Regions from separate parts of the Streptomyces sp. NPDC087428 genome, predicted to be linked through region 3. Evidence: riboswitches for the same ligand, from Rfam matches in the RefSeq annotation. Region 3 holds a riboswitch; each other region holds the start of a gene.
The links. Region 3 has a riboswitch for cobalamin ahead of ACIO3R_RS08355 (ribonucleoside-diphosphate reductase subunit alpha). Riboswitches for the same ligand answer to the same signal wherever they lie in the genome.
Positions count from the first base shown of each region.

Region 1: it holds a riboswitch for cobalamin, as region 3 does, so the genes downstream of both, metE (5-methyltetrahydropteroyltriglutamate--homocysteine S-methyltransferase) here and ACIO3R_RS08355 (ribonucleoside-diphosphate reductase subunit alpha) in region 3, are expected to answer to the same signal.
Region 2: it holds a riboswitch for cobalamin, as region 3 does, so the genes downstream of both, cobN (cobaltochelatase subunit CobN) here and ACIO3R_RS08355 (ribonucleoside-diphosphate reductase subunit alpha) in region 3, are expected to answer to the same signal.

Region 1 is NZ_JBIUXR010000004.1:464,303-469,356, forward strand. It holds gene ACIO3R_RS11510 (RNA polymerase sigma factor) at 1-530, opposite strand, end outside; gene ACIO3R_RS11515 (YciI family protein) at 533-871, opposite strand; gene ACIO3R_RS11520 (hypothetical protein) at 986-1,135, opposite strand; gene ACIO3R_RS11525 (hypothetical protein) at 1,272-1,520, opposite strand; cobalamin riboswitch at 1,834-2,051, shown strand; gene metE (5-methyltetrahydropteroyltriglutamate--homocysteine S-methyltransferase) at 2,214-4,532, shown strand; gene ACIO3R_RS11535 (ECF transporter S component) at 4,602-5,054, opposite strand, start outside.
Region 2 is NZ_JBIUXR010000014.1:32,192-37,245, forward strand. It holds gene cobN (cobaltochelatase subunit CobN) at 1-2,274, opposite strand, end outside; cobalamin riboswitch at 2,346-2,498, opposite strand; gene cobG (precorrin-3B synthase) at 2,546-3,865, shown strand; gene ACIO3R_RS28140 (precorrin-8X methylmutase) at 3,979-4,605, shown strand; gene ACIO3R_RS28145 (precorrin-2 C(20)-methyltransferase) at 4,608-5,054, shown strand, end outside.
Region 3 is NZ_JBIUXR010000003.1:229,623-234,676, reverse strand. It holds gene ACIO3R_RS08360 (ribonucleotide-diphosphate reductase subunit beta) at 1-234, opposite strand, end outside; gene ACIO3R_RS08355 (ribonucleoside-diphosphate reductase subunit alpha) at 234-2,660, opposite strand; cobalamin riboswitch at 2,798-2,935, opposite strand; gene ACIO3R_RS08350 (GNAT family N-acetyltransferase) at 2,988-3,500, opposite strand; gene mctP (monocarboxylate uptake permease MctP) at 3,622-5,054, opposite strand, start outside.

The sequences.
Region 1 (5,054 bases), on a different contig from region 3:
AGGACCGCGTCGATGCGTTCCGGCAGCAGGTGCGCGCCCGGAACCGCGAACGGGATCCCGGTCGCCCTGATCTTGTTCTTGGCGCGTGTCAGGCGCCGCTTCATGGTCTCCTCGGAGACGAGGAAGGCCCGCGCGATCTCAGCGGTCTCCAGCCCGCCGAGGGCGCGCAGGGTCAGTGCCACCTGTCCCTCCAGCGGCAGGGCGGGGTGGCAGCAGGTGAAGATCAGCTCAAGGCGTTCGTCCTTGATCACGGTGTCGTCGAACTCGTCCATGACGGCCTCGGGTGCGGGCAGCAGGTGGATCTTCTCGGCAAGGATGTGCTCCCGGCGGATCCGGTCGATCGCCCGGTGGCGCGCCGTCGTCACCAGCCACGCGCCCGGGTTGGCCGGTACGCCCGAGGCGGGCCAGCTCCGCGCCGCGACGGCGAACGCCTCCTGCGCGGCGTCCTCCGCCCTGTCGAAGTCACCGAGGTACCCGACGAGTGACGCCAGCACCCGGCCCCACTCGTCCCGGAAGACCTCCTCCAGCACGTTCAGCGCCGCACCACCGGCCTGATCTCGACGGCGCCGCCGAGCCGGGCGGCCGGGACGCGCGACGCCAGCTCGATCGCTTCGTCCAGATCCGCCGCCTCGATCAGGCAGAAGCCCCCGAGTACTTCCTTGGTGTCCGCGAACGGGCCGTCGGTCATCAGTGTCCGGCCGCCGACCACGCGCACGCTCGTCGCCGTCTCGGCGGACTGCAGCTGCCCGGCGCCGACGCACCGCGGATCGTCGGCCAGCGCCAGGTACTCGGCGTACGCCGCCTCGCATTCCTCCTCCGACAGCGTCTCCTCCTGGCCGGGCTCGGTGTAGATCATCAGGGCGTACTGCATCACGGCCTCCGGAATCAGCGGGCTCTCACCCTCACGACGAACGAGCAGCGGCGCAGGGGACACCGACGGGGTCACCGATGCCGAAACAGCGGCAGGCGGGCAGCAGAAGGGGGGTCAGTCCGCGGACAGGAAGAAGCGCCGCTTCTCCTTGGCGCGGGCGCCCAGCCGGTCGTAGAACCTGATCGCGTCCGCGTCCCACGAGGGGGTCTGCCACCGGATCTGGCTGAGCCGGAGGACGCGCGCCTGGTTCCGGACGGCTTCCACTTCCCGGCGGGGCCGGGGAGGACAGCGACGGGGCGCTCCCCACGTGGGTCATGCGTCTATGATCCACGCCCGCGGCCTCCGCCGTCGGCACAAGGGTGAAGACGCTTTCGTCCGGCGCGTGCCTTCGGGGACCGGGTCAGCCGGACGGTTCGTCGGGCACGGGGTGGTCGGGATGGCGAGGGGCCGCGGGCGGAGCGCCGCGCCGGCCGGTGCCTGCCTCGTCCGTATCGGGAATCTCCAGGTCCGGGTGCTCGTCGGCCGTCGGCCGCATCGAGCCGCCGACCACGTCCAAGGGGTCCTCGTCGGCCGTGGCCTGCTGATCGGGCGGGTCACGCGGAATCGGGTCCCCGCTCGTTCCGGGGTCTTTCGGGTGAAGGTCGTTCACGGTGTTCTCGCTTCCTCCCATAGGCGTCGTGCCCGGTGCGGGTACCCGGTCAACCGGCGCTGATGCATGGCCACCGCGGTGACGGATGGTTACCACGGTGAGCGGTCGCGCGCTCCTGGCCGGTTGCCTCGGCCGGTCCGTCCCGGTCCGTCCTCGGCCGCCGCCCGGCTCCGACGGAGCACGGCCCGCTCCAGGTTGGGCAATACATTCGTCCCACAGGAGCGCGGATCACGCTCACCGAGAACGTGGGGCCGGGGTCCCGTTTCACGTTCCGGAATGTGAACAGAGGCGCCTGGGCGGTGGACGACCGTCTAGGCTGACCGGTGCAGCTGGTTCGCCCTGTCCGCCAGGCAGGCGCGTCGTAAGAGGGAACCCGGTGGAATTCCGGGACTGCCCCGCAGCGGTGAGTGGGAACGACCGCCGTCATACGCACTGGATCCGGTCGGATCTGGGAAGCGACGGCCAGTAGGAGTCTGCCCCCGGCAGATGTGCCCGCGAGTCCGAAGACCTGCCCGTTGCCCGCACGCGACCCCTCGTGTGCGGAAATCCCGGTGACCTCGTGGGCGGGTCGGCGTACATACCAGACAGGAGTCCGCGCCGAAGGCGTGCGCGAGATCCGTCCGGTACGTCATCCCTTCGCGTCCGTGTCCCGTCCCCGGGATGTTCAGGAGTCATCTCGCGAAGGAGATTTCCGTGACACCCAAGCCCGCAGCCGCGGCAGCACGAGCAACCGTGTACGGCTACCCCCGCCAGGGCCCGAACCGGGAACTGAAGAAGGTCATCGAGGGGTACTGGAAGGGCCGCGTCACCGCCGACGCCCTCCGGGAGACGACGGCAGGACTGCGCCGCTCCAACTGGAAGCGGCTGGCGGACGCCGGCATCCACGAAGTGCCCACCGGCGACTTCTCGTACTACGACCACGTCCTCGACACCAGCGTCATGGTCGGTGCGGTCCCCCGGCGCCACCGTGCGGCCGTCGACGCCGACGCGCTCGACGGCTGCTTCGCGATGGCCCGCGGCACCCAGGACGTGGCGCCGCTGGAGATGACCAAGTGGTTCGACACCAACTACCACTACCTCGTCCCCGAGCTCGGCCCGGACACCGTCTTCACCGCCGACTCCACCAAGCAGGTCACCGAGCTCGGGGAAGCCCTCGCGCTCGGGCACACCGCCCGGCCGGTACTCGTCGGCCCCCTCACCTACCTCCTGCTCGCCAAGCCCGCCCCCGGAGCGGCAGCCGGCTTCGAACCGCTCACCCTGCTGGACCGGCTGCTGCCGGTCTACGCCGAGGTGCTCGCCGACCTGCGTGCCGCAGGCGCGGAGTGGGTGCAGCTCGACGAACCGGCGCTCGTCCAGGACCGCTCCCCGGCCGAGCTGAACGCGGCGGCCCGCGCCTACCGTGACCTCGGCGGCCTCACCGACCGCCCCAAGCTGCTCGTCGCCTCCTACTTCGACCGGCTCGGCGACGCCCTGCCCGTCCTGGCGAAGGCCCCGGTGGAGGGCCTCGCCCTGGACTTCACCGGCCCGGCCGCCGCCAACCTCGAAGACCTCGCCGCCGTCGGCGGACTGCCCGGCAAGCGGCTCGTCGCCGGTGTCGTCAACGGCCGCAACATCTGGATCAACGACCACGAGAAGTCCCTCGCCACCCTCGCCACCCTCCTGGGCCTCGCCGACAGCGTCGACGTGGCCGCCTCCTGCTCCCTCCTGCACGTCCCCCTCGACACGGCACCCGAGCGGGACATCGACCCCCAGATCCTGCGCTGGCTCGCCTTCGCCGAGCAGAAGACCGCCGAGGTCGTCACCCTGGCCAAGGGACTCACCCGGGGCACGGGCGCCGTCGCCGCCGAGATCTCCGCCAACCGCGCCGACCTCGCCTCCCGCGCCGGCTCCCCGATCACCCGCGACCCCGCGGTCCGGGCCAGGACCGCCGCCGTCACCGACGCCGACGGCCGCCGCTCCCAGCCCTACACCGAGCGGGCCGCCGCCCAACGGGCGCACCTCGGGCTGCCGTTGCTGCCGACGACCACCATCGGCTCGTTCCCGCAGACCGACGAACTGCGCACGGCCCGCGCCGACCTGCGCAAGGGCCGCGTCGACACGGCCGGATACGAGGAACGGATCAAGGCCGAGATCGGTGAGGTCATCTCCTTCCAGGAGAAGACCGGCCTCGACGTCCTGGTGCACGGCGAACCCGAACGCAACGACATGGTGCAGTACTTCGCCGAACAGCTCACCGGTTACCTCGCCACCCAGCACGGCTGGGTCCAGTCCTACGGCACCCGCTACGTCCGCCCGCCGGTCCTGGCCGGCGACATCTCCCGGCCCGAACCGATGACAGTGCGCTGGACCTCGTACGCCCAGTCCCTGACCGACCGTCCGGTCAAGGGGATGCTGACCGGGCCCGTCACCATGCTGGCCTGGTCCTTCGTCCGCGACGACCAGCCCCTCGGGGACACCGCACGACAGGTCGCCCTCGCACTGCGCGACGAGGTCAACGACCTTGAGAACGCGGGCACTTCGGTCATCCAGGTCGACGAACCCGCGCTGCGCGAGACGCTGCCGCTGCGGGCGGCGGACCACGCCGCGTATCTGGAATGGGCCACCGAGTCCTTCCGGCTCACCACCAGTGGCGTACGCCCTGACACCCAGATCCACACCCACATGTGTTACGCCGAGTTCGGTGACATCGTCCAAGCCATCGACGACCTCGACGCCGACGTCATCAGCCTGGAGGCCGCCCGCTCCCACATGCAGGTCGCCCGCGAACTCGCCGCACACGGCTACCCCCGCGAGGCCGGCCCCGGGGTGTACGACATCCACTCCCCGCGGGTACCCGACGCCGCAGAGGCCGCCGCCCTGCTGCGCAAGGGGCTGGAGGCCATCCCCGCCGAACGGCTCTGGGTCAACCCCGACTGCGGTCTGAAGACCCGCGGCTGGCCCGAGACCAGGGCGGCCCTGGAGAACCTGGTCGCCGCGGCCCGTACCGTCCGCGGCGAGCTGCCCGCCTCCTGACCCGGGAAGGGCCGGAGGGCCGGGGTGTCCGCGTGCGAGCGTGGCGCGGGTACCCCGGCCGTCCGGCCCTCACTTCCCGTCGGGGGCCGCCGGTCCGGAGGGGGTGAAGCGCACCGGGGCCTGGAAGCGGGCGCGTCGGGCGGCCCGGCGGAACGTGGTGAGCACGGCCGGCCCGGCCAGCACGATGCAGACGAAGTTGGTGACGGCCCGCCCGGTGTCCCAGCCGAGGGAAGTGGCGAGGTCGAAGGCGAGGTAGCGGTGCCACTGCTCGGTGAAGGGCAGCCCGGGAAGGTAGGCGATGGAGCTGTTCGGGTCGAGGGAGAACGGCCAGAAGGACAGGTTCAGCAGGAAGCCGAAGAGATAGCCCGAGAGCGATCCGTAGCCAGCGAGCATGACGACTTCGCGGCGGCCGGTGGCGCGGGGCAGGAAGCCGGCGAGCATGCCCACGAACGCGCAGCCGAACATCTGGTACGGCATCCACGGCCCGACGCCGCCCGTTATCAGCGCGGAGGTGAAGAGTGA
Region 2 (5,054 bases), on a different contig from region 3:
GAATTCGAGGATGTCCGCGACGGACCGCGGATGCCCGGCGGCGACCCCGGCCACGGCGGCCGGCGCCCAGTGCGCGTCCTCCATCGCCTGGACCAGGGCCCGTGCCTGCTCCTCGACCTCGTCGGCGGTGGTGCGGGTGGCCGCCGACTCGTCGAGGCCGAGTGCCTCGCGCAGGCCGGGCAGGGACGTGGTGCCACCCCAGATCTGGCGGGCGCGCAGGATCGCCAGGACGAGGTTGACGCGGGCGGCGCCGCCGGGCGCGCCGCCCAGGACGTGCAGGCCGTCGCGGATCTGCGCGTCCTTGATCTCACAGAGCCAGCCGTCGAGATGCATGATGAACTCGTCGAAGCCCTCGTCCTGCGGGCGGTCTTCGAGCCCCAGGTCGTGGTCGAGCTTCGCGGCCTGGATCAGGGTCCAGATCTGGGCCCTGATCGCCGGGAGCTTCGCCGGGTCCATCGCCGCGATCTGGGCGTGCTCGTCGAGGAGTTGCTCCAGCCGGGCGATGTCGCCGTAGCTCTCGGCGCGGGCCATCGGCGGTACGAGGTGGTCGACCAGGGTGGCGTGGACGCGGCGTTTGGCCTGGGTTCCCTCGCCCGGGTCGTTGACCAGGAACGGGTAGACGAGGGGGAGGTCACCGAGAGCCGCGTCGGGGCCGCACGCGGCGGACAGGCCGGCGTTCTTCCCCGGCAGCCATTCCAGGTTGCCGTGCTTGCCGAGGTGGACCATCGCGTCGGCGCCGAAGCCGTTGTCGTCGGCGGAGGCGGCGATCCAGCGGTAGGCCGCCAGGTAGTGGTGCGAGGGCGGCAGGTCGGGGTCGTGGTAGATGGCGATCGGGTTCTCACCGAAGCCGCGCGGCGGCTGGATGAGGATGAGCAGATTGCCCCGGCGCAGGGCGGCCAGCACGATGTCGCCCTCGGGGTTGCGCGAGCGGTCCAGGAACATCTCGCCCGGAGCCGGGCCCCAGTGCTGCTCGACGGCCTCGCGGAGTTCGGCCGGCAGCGTCGCGTACCAGCGGCGGTAGTCGGCCGCCGGGATACGGACCGGGTTGCGGGCCAGCTGCTCCTCCGTGAGCCACTCCTGGTCGTGGCCGCCCGCCTCGATCAGCGCGTAGATCAGCTCGTCGCCGTCGCCGGAGGCGAGGCCCGGCACCTCCTCGTCACCGAAGTCGTATCCCTCGGTGCGCAGGCGGCGCAGCAGGGCGACGGCGCTCGCGGGGGTGTCGAGCCCGACCGCGTTGCCGATCCGGGAGTGCTTGGTCGGGTACGCGGACAGGACGAGCGCGAGGCGCTTCTCGGCGTTCGGGATGTGGCGGAGCCGGGCATGGCGTACGGCGGTCCCGGCGACCCGGGCGGCGCGCTCGGGGTCGGCGACGTACGCCGGGAGGCCGTCCTCGTCGATCTCCTTGAACGAGAACGGGACGGTGATCAGGCGGCCGTCGAACTCGGGGACCGCGATCTGGCTCGCGGCGTCCAGCGGCGAGACGCCCTCGTCGTTGTCCTCCCAGTCGGTCCGCGAACTGGTGAGGCAGAGCGCCTGGAGGATGGGTACGTCGAGGCCGGTGAGGGCCCCGGCGTCCCAGGACTCGTCGTCACCGCCGGCCGACGCCTCCGCGGGCCGGGTGCCGCCCGCAGCGAGCACGGTGGTCACGATCGCGTCGGCGTCCCGCAGCGCGTCGATGAGCTCGGTCTCGGGCGTGCGCAGTGAGGCGACGAACAGCGGCAGGGCGCGGGCGCCCGTGTCCTCGACGGCACGGCACAGGGTCTCGATGAACGCGGTGTTGCCGCTCATGTGGTGGGCGCGGTAGTAGAGCACCGCGATGGTGGGGCCGTCCGTCGCACGGGGGGTGCGCTCCAGCGGGCCCCAGGAGGGCGCGGGGGCGGGCGGTTCGAAGCCGTGGCCGGTGAGCAGCACGGTGTCCGACAGGAAGCGGGCGAGCTGCTCCAGGTTGGCGGGGCCACCGTGCGCCAGGTAGGCGTGGGCCTCGGCGGCGATGCCGATGGGGACGGTGGAGGCGGCCATCAGCTGGGCGTCGGGGGCCTGTTCCCCGGTGAGGACGACGACCGGGCGTCCGGTGGCGAGGACGTGGTCGAGGCCGTCCTGCCAGGCACGGACGCCGCCGAGGAGGCGTACGACGACCAGGTCTGTGCCGTCCAGGAGCTGCGGGAGGTCCTGGAGCGGGAGCCGGGAGGGGTTCGCGTAGCGGTAGGTGACCGGGCCGTTGGCTGCCCTGGCGCTGAGCAGGTCGGTGTCGGACGTCGACAGGAGCAGGATCATGCGGCGTCTGGCCTTCCTCGGGGTATCCACGCCCCGGGCGGTGTCGGAATGGGACTCCCCTGCCCGGCCGGAGCCGGGTGGACGGGGAAGGGAGTTCCTGACTCACCCGGTCGGTGCGACCGGATTCACAGTGGCGGGACCGCGCCGGAATCGCACCGGGCTTCCTCCCCTGTCGCCGTCTGTGGCGACGACGGGCCGGACAGCCCGTCGCTAGGCATAGTAAGGGGCACCTATCAACTGGGGCTCATACGGATCTGATGAGATGGTCGGTATGCTCGCCGCCATGCCCCCACCTGCCATCTTTCCCGCGCGCACAGGAGACGCTTCTCCCCGTGCCCGTGGCGACGCCTGCCCCGGGACGCTGCGGCTGCACCGGGCGGACGACGGTGCGCTGGCCCGTATCCGGATCCCCGGCGGCGTGCTGAGCGCGGCGCAGGCCGACGTGCTGGGGGAGTTGGCGGAGCGGCTGGGCGACGGTGAGTTGCATCTCACTTCGCGCGGCAATGTGCAGCTGCGCGGCCTTGGCCCGGACTGCGGTGGCGAACTGGCCTCCGGGATGGCCGAGTCGGGGCTGCTGCCCTCCGAGCGCCACGAGCGCGTCCGCAACGTCGTGGCGTCCCCGCTCTCCGGTCTCGACGGCCGGGGTGAGCGCGACATCCGGCCGTGGCTGTCCGCGGTGGACGAGCTGCTGTGCGCGAGTGACACGGCGGCCGGCCTGTCGGGGCGGTTCCTGTTCGCGCTCGACGACGGACGCGGCGACGTGGACGCGCTGGGCGCCGACGTGACCCTGCTGGCGCGGAGCGACGGCGGGGCGACGCTGCGGGTCGGCTCCGCGCAGAGCGCGGTACGGATACCCGGCGCAGGGGCGCCGCGGGCCGCCCTGATCGCCGCGGAGGTCTTCCTCGACGCCGCGGCCGCCTCCGGTGCCTGGCGGGTGACGGATCTGCCCGGGGACGGCGAGCCGCTCCTCGACGAGGTCGTACGGCGGCTGCGGCAGGCCGGAATCAGCTCCGAGCGCACCGCAGTCCCCGCCCGCCCGGAGAAATCCGCGCCCCCTGATCCCGGCGTCGTGACCGGCCCGCACGGCACCGTCGCCCTGTCCGCCGGCGTGCCCCTGGGGCGGATCGGCGCCCACCAGTGGCAGGCGCTGACCGGCACCGCCAGGCACCGCGGGAACGGCGAACTGCGGCTGACCCCGTGGCGCGGCGTCGTCGTACCCGGGCTGGAGCGGGGGCGGGCCGCGGAGGCGCTGGACCGGCTGGGGGCCGCCGGACTGGTCATCGGGCCCCACTCCCCCTGGACCGGGGTGGGGGCCTGCATCGGGCGTCCCGGCTGCGCCAGGTCCCTGGCCGATGTGCGGGCGGAGGCCGCTGCGACCGTGGGGCCTCCCGGCGCACTGCCGGTGTACTGGTCGGGGTGCGAACGCCGCTGCGGCCATCCCCACGGCGAGTGGGTCGACGTCGTCGCCACCCCGGACGGCTACCGGGTGCGCACGGTGCGCGGCGAGGAGCGGGGCTCCCCGCTGACCGTCCCCGCCGGTCCCCCGGCACTCGCGGCCGCCGTGACGGCGGCCCGGGGCACCGTCGGCTGACACCGCCCCTCCCCGCACCGCGACACCGCGGCACCTGTACGTTCCACGCCCGGGGCCCTTCCGCCCCATGCCCCATGGCCCCTTCCCCGCCCGATGAAGAGAGCGACAGCACTGTGCACCAGTACGAGAAGGACGGACCGGCCATCTATCGCCAGTCCTTCGCCACGATCCGCGCGGAGGCGGACCTGTCCGGCCTGCCCGCCGATGTGAGCCAGGTCGCGGTCCGGATGATCCACGCCTGCGGGATGGTCGACCTCGTACGCGACCTCGCCTTCAGCCCGGACGTGGTGGCCCGTGCCCGCGCGGCGCTGCGGGCGGGCGCCCCCATCCTGTGCGACGTGGCCATGGTCGCCAGCGGTGTCACCCGTAAGCGGCTGCCCGCGGACAACGAGGTGGTGTGCACCCTGTCCGACCCGTCGGTGCCCGCGCTCGCGGCGGAACTCGGCACCACCCGCAGCGCGGCCGCCCTGGAGCTGTGGCGCGACCGGCTGGACGGTGCGGTCGTCGCCGTCGGCAACGCGCCCACCGCCCTGTTCCGGCTGCTCGAACTCATCGAGGAGGGCGCGCCGCGCCCCGCCGCCGTCATCGGGGTCCCGGTCGGCTTCATCGGCGCCGCCGAGTCCAAGGACGCCCTGGCCGCGCACCCGTCCGGCCTCGACCACCTGATCGTGCGCGGCCGGCGCGGCGGCAGCGCCATGGCGGCCGCCGCCCTCAACGCCATCGCCAGCGAGGAGGAGTAAGCGTGAGCGAGCAGCAGAGGAACGGCCGGCTGTACGGGGTCGGGCTCGGCCCCGGCGATCCGGCCCTGATGACCGTACGAGCCGTGGCCGTCATCGCCGAAGCGGATGTCGTGGCCTATCACAGCGCCCGGCACGGACGGTCCATCGCCCGGTCGATCGCGGCCGCCCACATCCGCGCCGACCACATCGAGGAGGCCCTGGTCTACCCCGTCACGACGGAGACCACGGACCACCCGGGCGGCTACCGGGGTGCGATGGAGGACTTCTACACCGAGGCGGCGGCCCGCCTGGCGGTGCACCTGGACGCGGGGCGCACGGTCGCGGTGCTCGCCGAGGGCGACCCGCTCTTCTACGGCTCGTACATGCACATGCACAAGCGCCTCGCCGACCGCTACCCCACCGAGGTGATCCCCGGCGTCACCTCGGTCAGCGCCGCGGCCGCCCGGCTC
Region 3 (5,054 bases):
GGAGACGATCGAGTCACCGGTCGCGAAGAACGCGACGAGCCGCCCGATCATGTGCTGCTCGCCCGGCGACAGCTTGGCGAGGTCGGAGACGTCGGAGTGGAGGTCGACCTCCTCCACCGTCCAGGTGTTCTTGATCGCGTCCCGGTAGCGCTCGTAGAAGTCCGGGTAGCGCATGGGCCGCAGGGTCAGTTCGAAGCCCGGGTCGAGCAGGTTCTTGTTCTCGGATGTGCTCATTACTGGCAGGCCTCGCAGGACTCGGGGTTTTCGAGGGAGCAGGCGAGCGCGTCGGCGTCGGGCGCGGCCGCCTGCTGTACGGGAATGGGGGCGGCGGCAGCGGCCTGGCCGGACGCGGCCCGCGCGATCCGCGTCGCCGGGCGCGAGCGCAGGTAGTACGTCGTCTTCAGCCCCTGCTTCCAGGCGTACGCGTACATCGAGGAGAGCTTGCCGATCGTCGGCGTCTCCAGGAACAGGTTCAGCGACTGGCTCTGGTCGAGGAACGGCGTACGGGCCGCCGCCATGTCGATCAGTCCGCGCTGCGGGATCTCCCACGCCGTGCGGTACAGCGCCCGTACGTCCTCGGGGATCCACGCGAAGCCCTGCACCGAGCCGCTCGCCTCGCGCAGCGCCTCACGGGTCCGCGCGTCCCACACGCCGAGCCTCTTCAGCTCGTCCACCAGGTACGCGTTGACCTGGAGGAACTCCCCGCTGAGCGTCTCGCGCTTGAAGAGGTTGGAGACCTGCGGCTCGATGCACTCGTACACGCCCGCGATGGAGGCGATCGTCGCCGTCGGCGCGATGGCGAGCAGCAGCGAGTTGCGCATCCCGCTCTTCGCGACCCGGGCGCGCAGCGCGTCCCAGCGCTCCGGCCAGTTCAGCTCGGTGTCGTAGTGGTCCGGGTGCAGCACCCCGCGGGCGGCCCGCGTCTCGGACCAGGCGGGCAGCGGGCCCGAGCGCTCGGCGAGCGCGCAGGAGGCCTCGTACGCGGCGAGCATGATCCGCTCGGAGATCTTCGTCGACAGGGCCCGTGCCTCGGGGGAGTCGAACGGCAGGCGCAGCTGGAAGAAGACGTCCTGGAGACCCATCGCGCCCAGGCCCACCGGCCGCCAGCGGGCGTTGGAGCGGCCCGCCTGCTCGGTCGGGTAGAAGTTGATGTCGACGACCCGGTCGAGGAAGGTCACCGCGGTACGGACGGTGGCGTCCAGGCGTTCCCAGTCGATGGTGCCGTCGGCGACGAACGCGCCGAGGTTGACCGAACCCAGGTTGCAGACGGCCGTCTCGCCGTCGTCGGTGACTTCGAGGATCTCCGTGCACAGGTTCGACGAGTGCACGACGCGGCCGGGCTCGGCGGTCTGGTTCGCGGTCCGGTTGGAGGCGTCCTTGAACGTCATCCAGCCCTGGCCGGTCTGTGCGAGCGTCCGCATCATCCGGCCGTACAGCTCACGGGCCGGCATCGTCTTGCGGGCCAGGCCCTTGGCCTCGGCCGCCCGGTACGCGGCGTCGAACGCGTCGCCCCACAGGTCGACCAGCTCGGGCACGTCGGCCGGGGAGAACAGCGACCAGGTGCCGTCCGTGTCGACCCGGCGCATGAACTCGTCCGGGATCCAGTGCGCCAGGTTGAGGTTGTGCGTGCGCCGCTGGTCCTCACCCGTGTTGTCGCGCAGCTCCAGGAACTCCTCGATGTCCGCGTGCCAGGTCTCCAGGTAGACCGCGGCGGCGCCCTTGCGCCGGCCGCCCTGGTTCACCGCGGCGACGGACGCGTCGAGCGTCTTGAGGAACGGGACGATGCCGTTGGAGTGCCCGTTGGTGCCCCGGATCAGTGAACCGCGGGCGCGGATGCGGGAGTACGAGAGGCCGATGCCGCCCGCGTGCTTGGACAGCCGCGCCACCTGGTGGTAGCGGTCGTAGATCGAGTCCAGCTCGTCCAGCGGCGAGTCCAGCAGGTAGCAGGAGGACATCTGCGGGTGCCGGGTGCCGGAGTTGAAGAGCGTGGGGGAGGAGGGCAGGTAGTCCAGCCGGCTCATCAGCCGGTAGAGCGCGGCGACCTCGTCCAGGGCGCGCTCGGAGTTGTCCTCGGCGAGCCCGGCGGCGACCCGGAGCATGAAGTGCTGCGGGGTCTCGACGACCTGGCGGGTCAGCGGGTGGCGCAGCAGGTAGCGGCTGTGCAGGGTGCGCAGCCCGAAGTAGCCGAAGCGGTCGTCGGCGCCGTCGGCGAGGGCCTGTCCCACCAGTGCGTCGAGGGCGGCCGCGTGGAGCGTCACGAACTCGGCGGTGCGGTCCGCGATCAGGCCCTCGCGGTGCCCGACGGCGACCGACGCGGAGAAGGCCGTCGCGCCCTGTCCGGCCGCCTCGTCCGCGATCGAGCGGGTGAGGAGGCGGGCGGCGAGCCGGGAGTAGGCGGGGTCCTCCGAGATCAGGCCCGCGGCGGCCTCGGTGGCCAGCGAGCGCAGCTCGGCCTCGTCCGACCGGGCGTTGCGGCCGCGCAGTGCGGCGCCGGCGACGCGTCCGGGGTCGGTGTCGGGCAGATCCGCGGTCAGGTCGGTGAGGGTGCGCAGCAACGCGGTTCCCGGTCCGTCCTTCGCGGGTGCCGCGGACCGGTCCGTCCCGGACTCGACTGCTTCGGACTCGGCCGCTGAAACCGGATCGGCTGGCGCGATGGTCACGTGGTGCTCTCCCTCGCTCGGCTCTGGGCCGGCGGGGGAACGGGGGCAGCCGGGCGGAGCCGGGCCCTGGGGCAGTACTCCGTGCGGCGTCCACCGGCCCATCCACGAGGCCCGGACATCTGGGCATCCGGATCGGTCGAGCCGGATGCGCTGTCGGCAGGTCCTCGGACTCACGGGTGCGCAAAAGCGCACCGAACATACCGTTGCGGGACAGTTCCGGATTCGCACCGGATTTCCCTGCGGCGACAGCGAGCACGAGCATACATGTGGGGGCAGCCCGATGCGGCAGCCCCCACATGTTGTGTCGCGCGACTCAACGGCGCGACGTCATGACGTCGGCAGGAGGTCCAGGCGGTAGGTCAGCAGCGAGAGCCCCTCGATGGGATACCAGTCCCTTTCCGGGGTCCGTACGAAGCCGAGGCGCCCGTAGATCCTATGGGCTCCGCGCATGCCCGGCTGCGTCGACAGCGCGATCCCCGTGACCCCCGCGGTGGCCCGTGCGCGCTCGATACAGGCCCGGACGAGCGCCTCGCCCGCCCCGGCCCCACGGGCCTCGCGGGAGACCGCGAGCATCCGGAACTCGGCCTCGTCGGCGGCCGCGATGTCCGCCCACCGGTTCCCCGGCGGTGCGTACGTCACGCCGCCGAGCACCCGCCCCGATGCGTCCGCCGCGACGAGCACCTCGGCCTCCGCGGCCCGCCGGGCGACGTCCCGCAGCTGCACCAGATAGGGGTCGTCGGCGCCGAAGTCCAGCAGCCCGTCCCCGAGATAGGCCTCTGCGGTGATTTCGCCGAGGACCGTGTGCTCGGCGGGCCCGACCGGCCTGATGGTGATGTCCATGCCCGGAAGTGTGCCGCACTCCGCGTGCTCGGTCGCGGGAATTCCCGGGCCCCCGCGCCCGGTACGCGAACGGGCCGCCGTACCCCGGTGCGGGGGGTGCGGCGGCCCGTGGCGGGGCGGGTCAGTGACCGCCGGGCGCCCCGGCCGTGGCCGGCGGGAGCTCGGTCTTCACGCCCGGGTCGCCCGCGTCCGCGGTGTAGTCGTCGGGCGAGGTCTCGTCGACCCCGGCAGGCGCCTTCACGGCGTTCAGGACGAAGGTGAGGACGACGGTGACCACGACGTTCAGCACGAACGCCGTCAGGCCGATGTAGCCGATCTCGCCGATGCCCGGGATCTCCTTGGAGGACCCCCCAAAGTGCGCCTGGGTGGGGCTGGCGACTCCGTAGGCGGCGGCGGTCCCGTAGATCATACCGACCGCCCAGCCCGCGAGGAGGGCCCAGCGGTGGAACCACCGGGTGAACAGGCCGCCGACCAGGGCCGGCATCGTCTGGAGGATCCAGATCCCGCCGAGCAGCTGGAAGTTGATCGCGACCGTCTTGTCCATGGTGAGGACGAAGGCGAGCGCGCCGACCTTCACCAGCAGCGACACCAGCTTGGAGACCTTGGTTTCCTGGGCGGGTGTCGCGTCGGGCTTCAGGAAGTCCTTGTAGATGTTCCGGGTGAACAGGTTCGCCGCCGCGATCGACATGATCGCCGCGGGGACCAGCGCGCCGATGCCGATGGCCGCGAACGCCACGCCCGCGAACCAGTCGGGGAACATGTTCTCGAAGAGCTGCGGGATCGCCAGCTGGCCGTTGTCCACCTTGACCCCGGCGGCGATGGCCATGAAGCCGAGGAGTGCGAGCAGGCCCAGCATCAGCGAGTACAGCGGCAGGATCGTGGTGTTGCGGCGGATCACGTTGCGGCTGCGGCTGGAGAGCGTCGCCGTGATCGAGTGCGGGTACATGAAGAGCGCCAGCGCCGAGCCCAGCGCCAGCGTGGCGTAGCCCCACTGGCCGTTCACGCCGGGCGCGAGCGCGCCGGTCGGCTTGCCCCCCGGCGGACCCGCGAACTTCTCCTGCGCGGAGGCGAAGATGTCGTGGAAGCCGCCGAGCTTGATCGGGATGTAGATGATCGCCACGAGGATGACCAGGTAGATCAGCCCGTCCTTGACGAAGGCGATCAGCGCGGGCGCGCGCAGGCCCGAGGAGTACGTGTAGGCGGCGAGCACCGCGAACGCGATCAGCAGCGGCAGGTCCTTGATGAACCAGTGCGTGTTCTCGCCGCCGCCGACGCCCATCACGTCGAGCACCGCCTGGATGCCGACGAGCTGGAGCGCGATGTACGGCATGGTGGCGAGGATGCCGGTGACCGCGACGGCGAGGGAGAGCCCCTTGGAGCCGAAGCGGCCGCGGACGAAGTCCGAGGTGGTGACGTAGCCGTGCTTGTGCGAGACCGACCACAGCCGCGGCAGGAAGGTGAAGATCAGCGGGTACACCAGGATGGTGTAGGGCACCGCGAAGAAGCCGGCCGCGCCCGCCGCGTAGATCGCCGCGGGTACGGCGACGAAGGTGT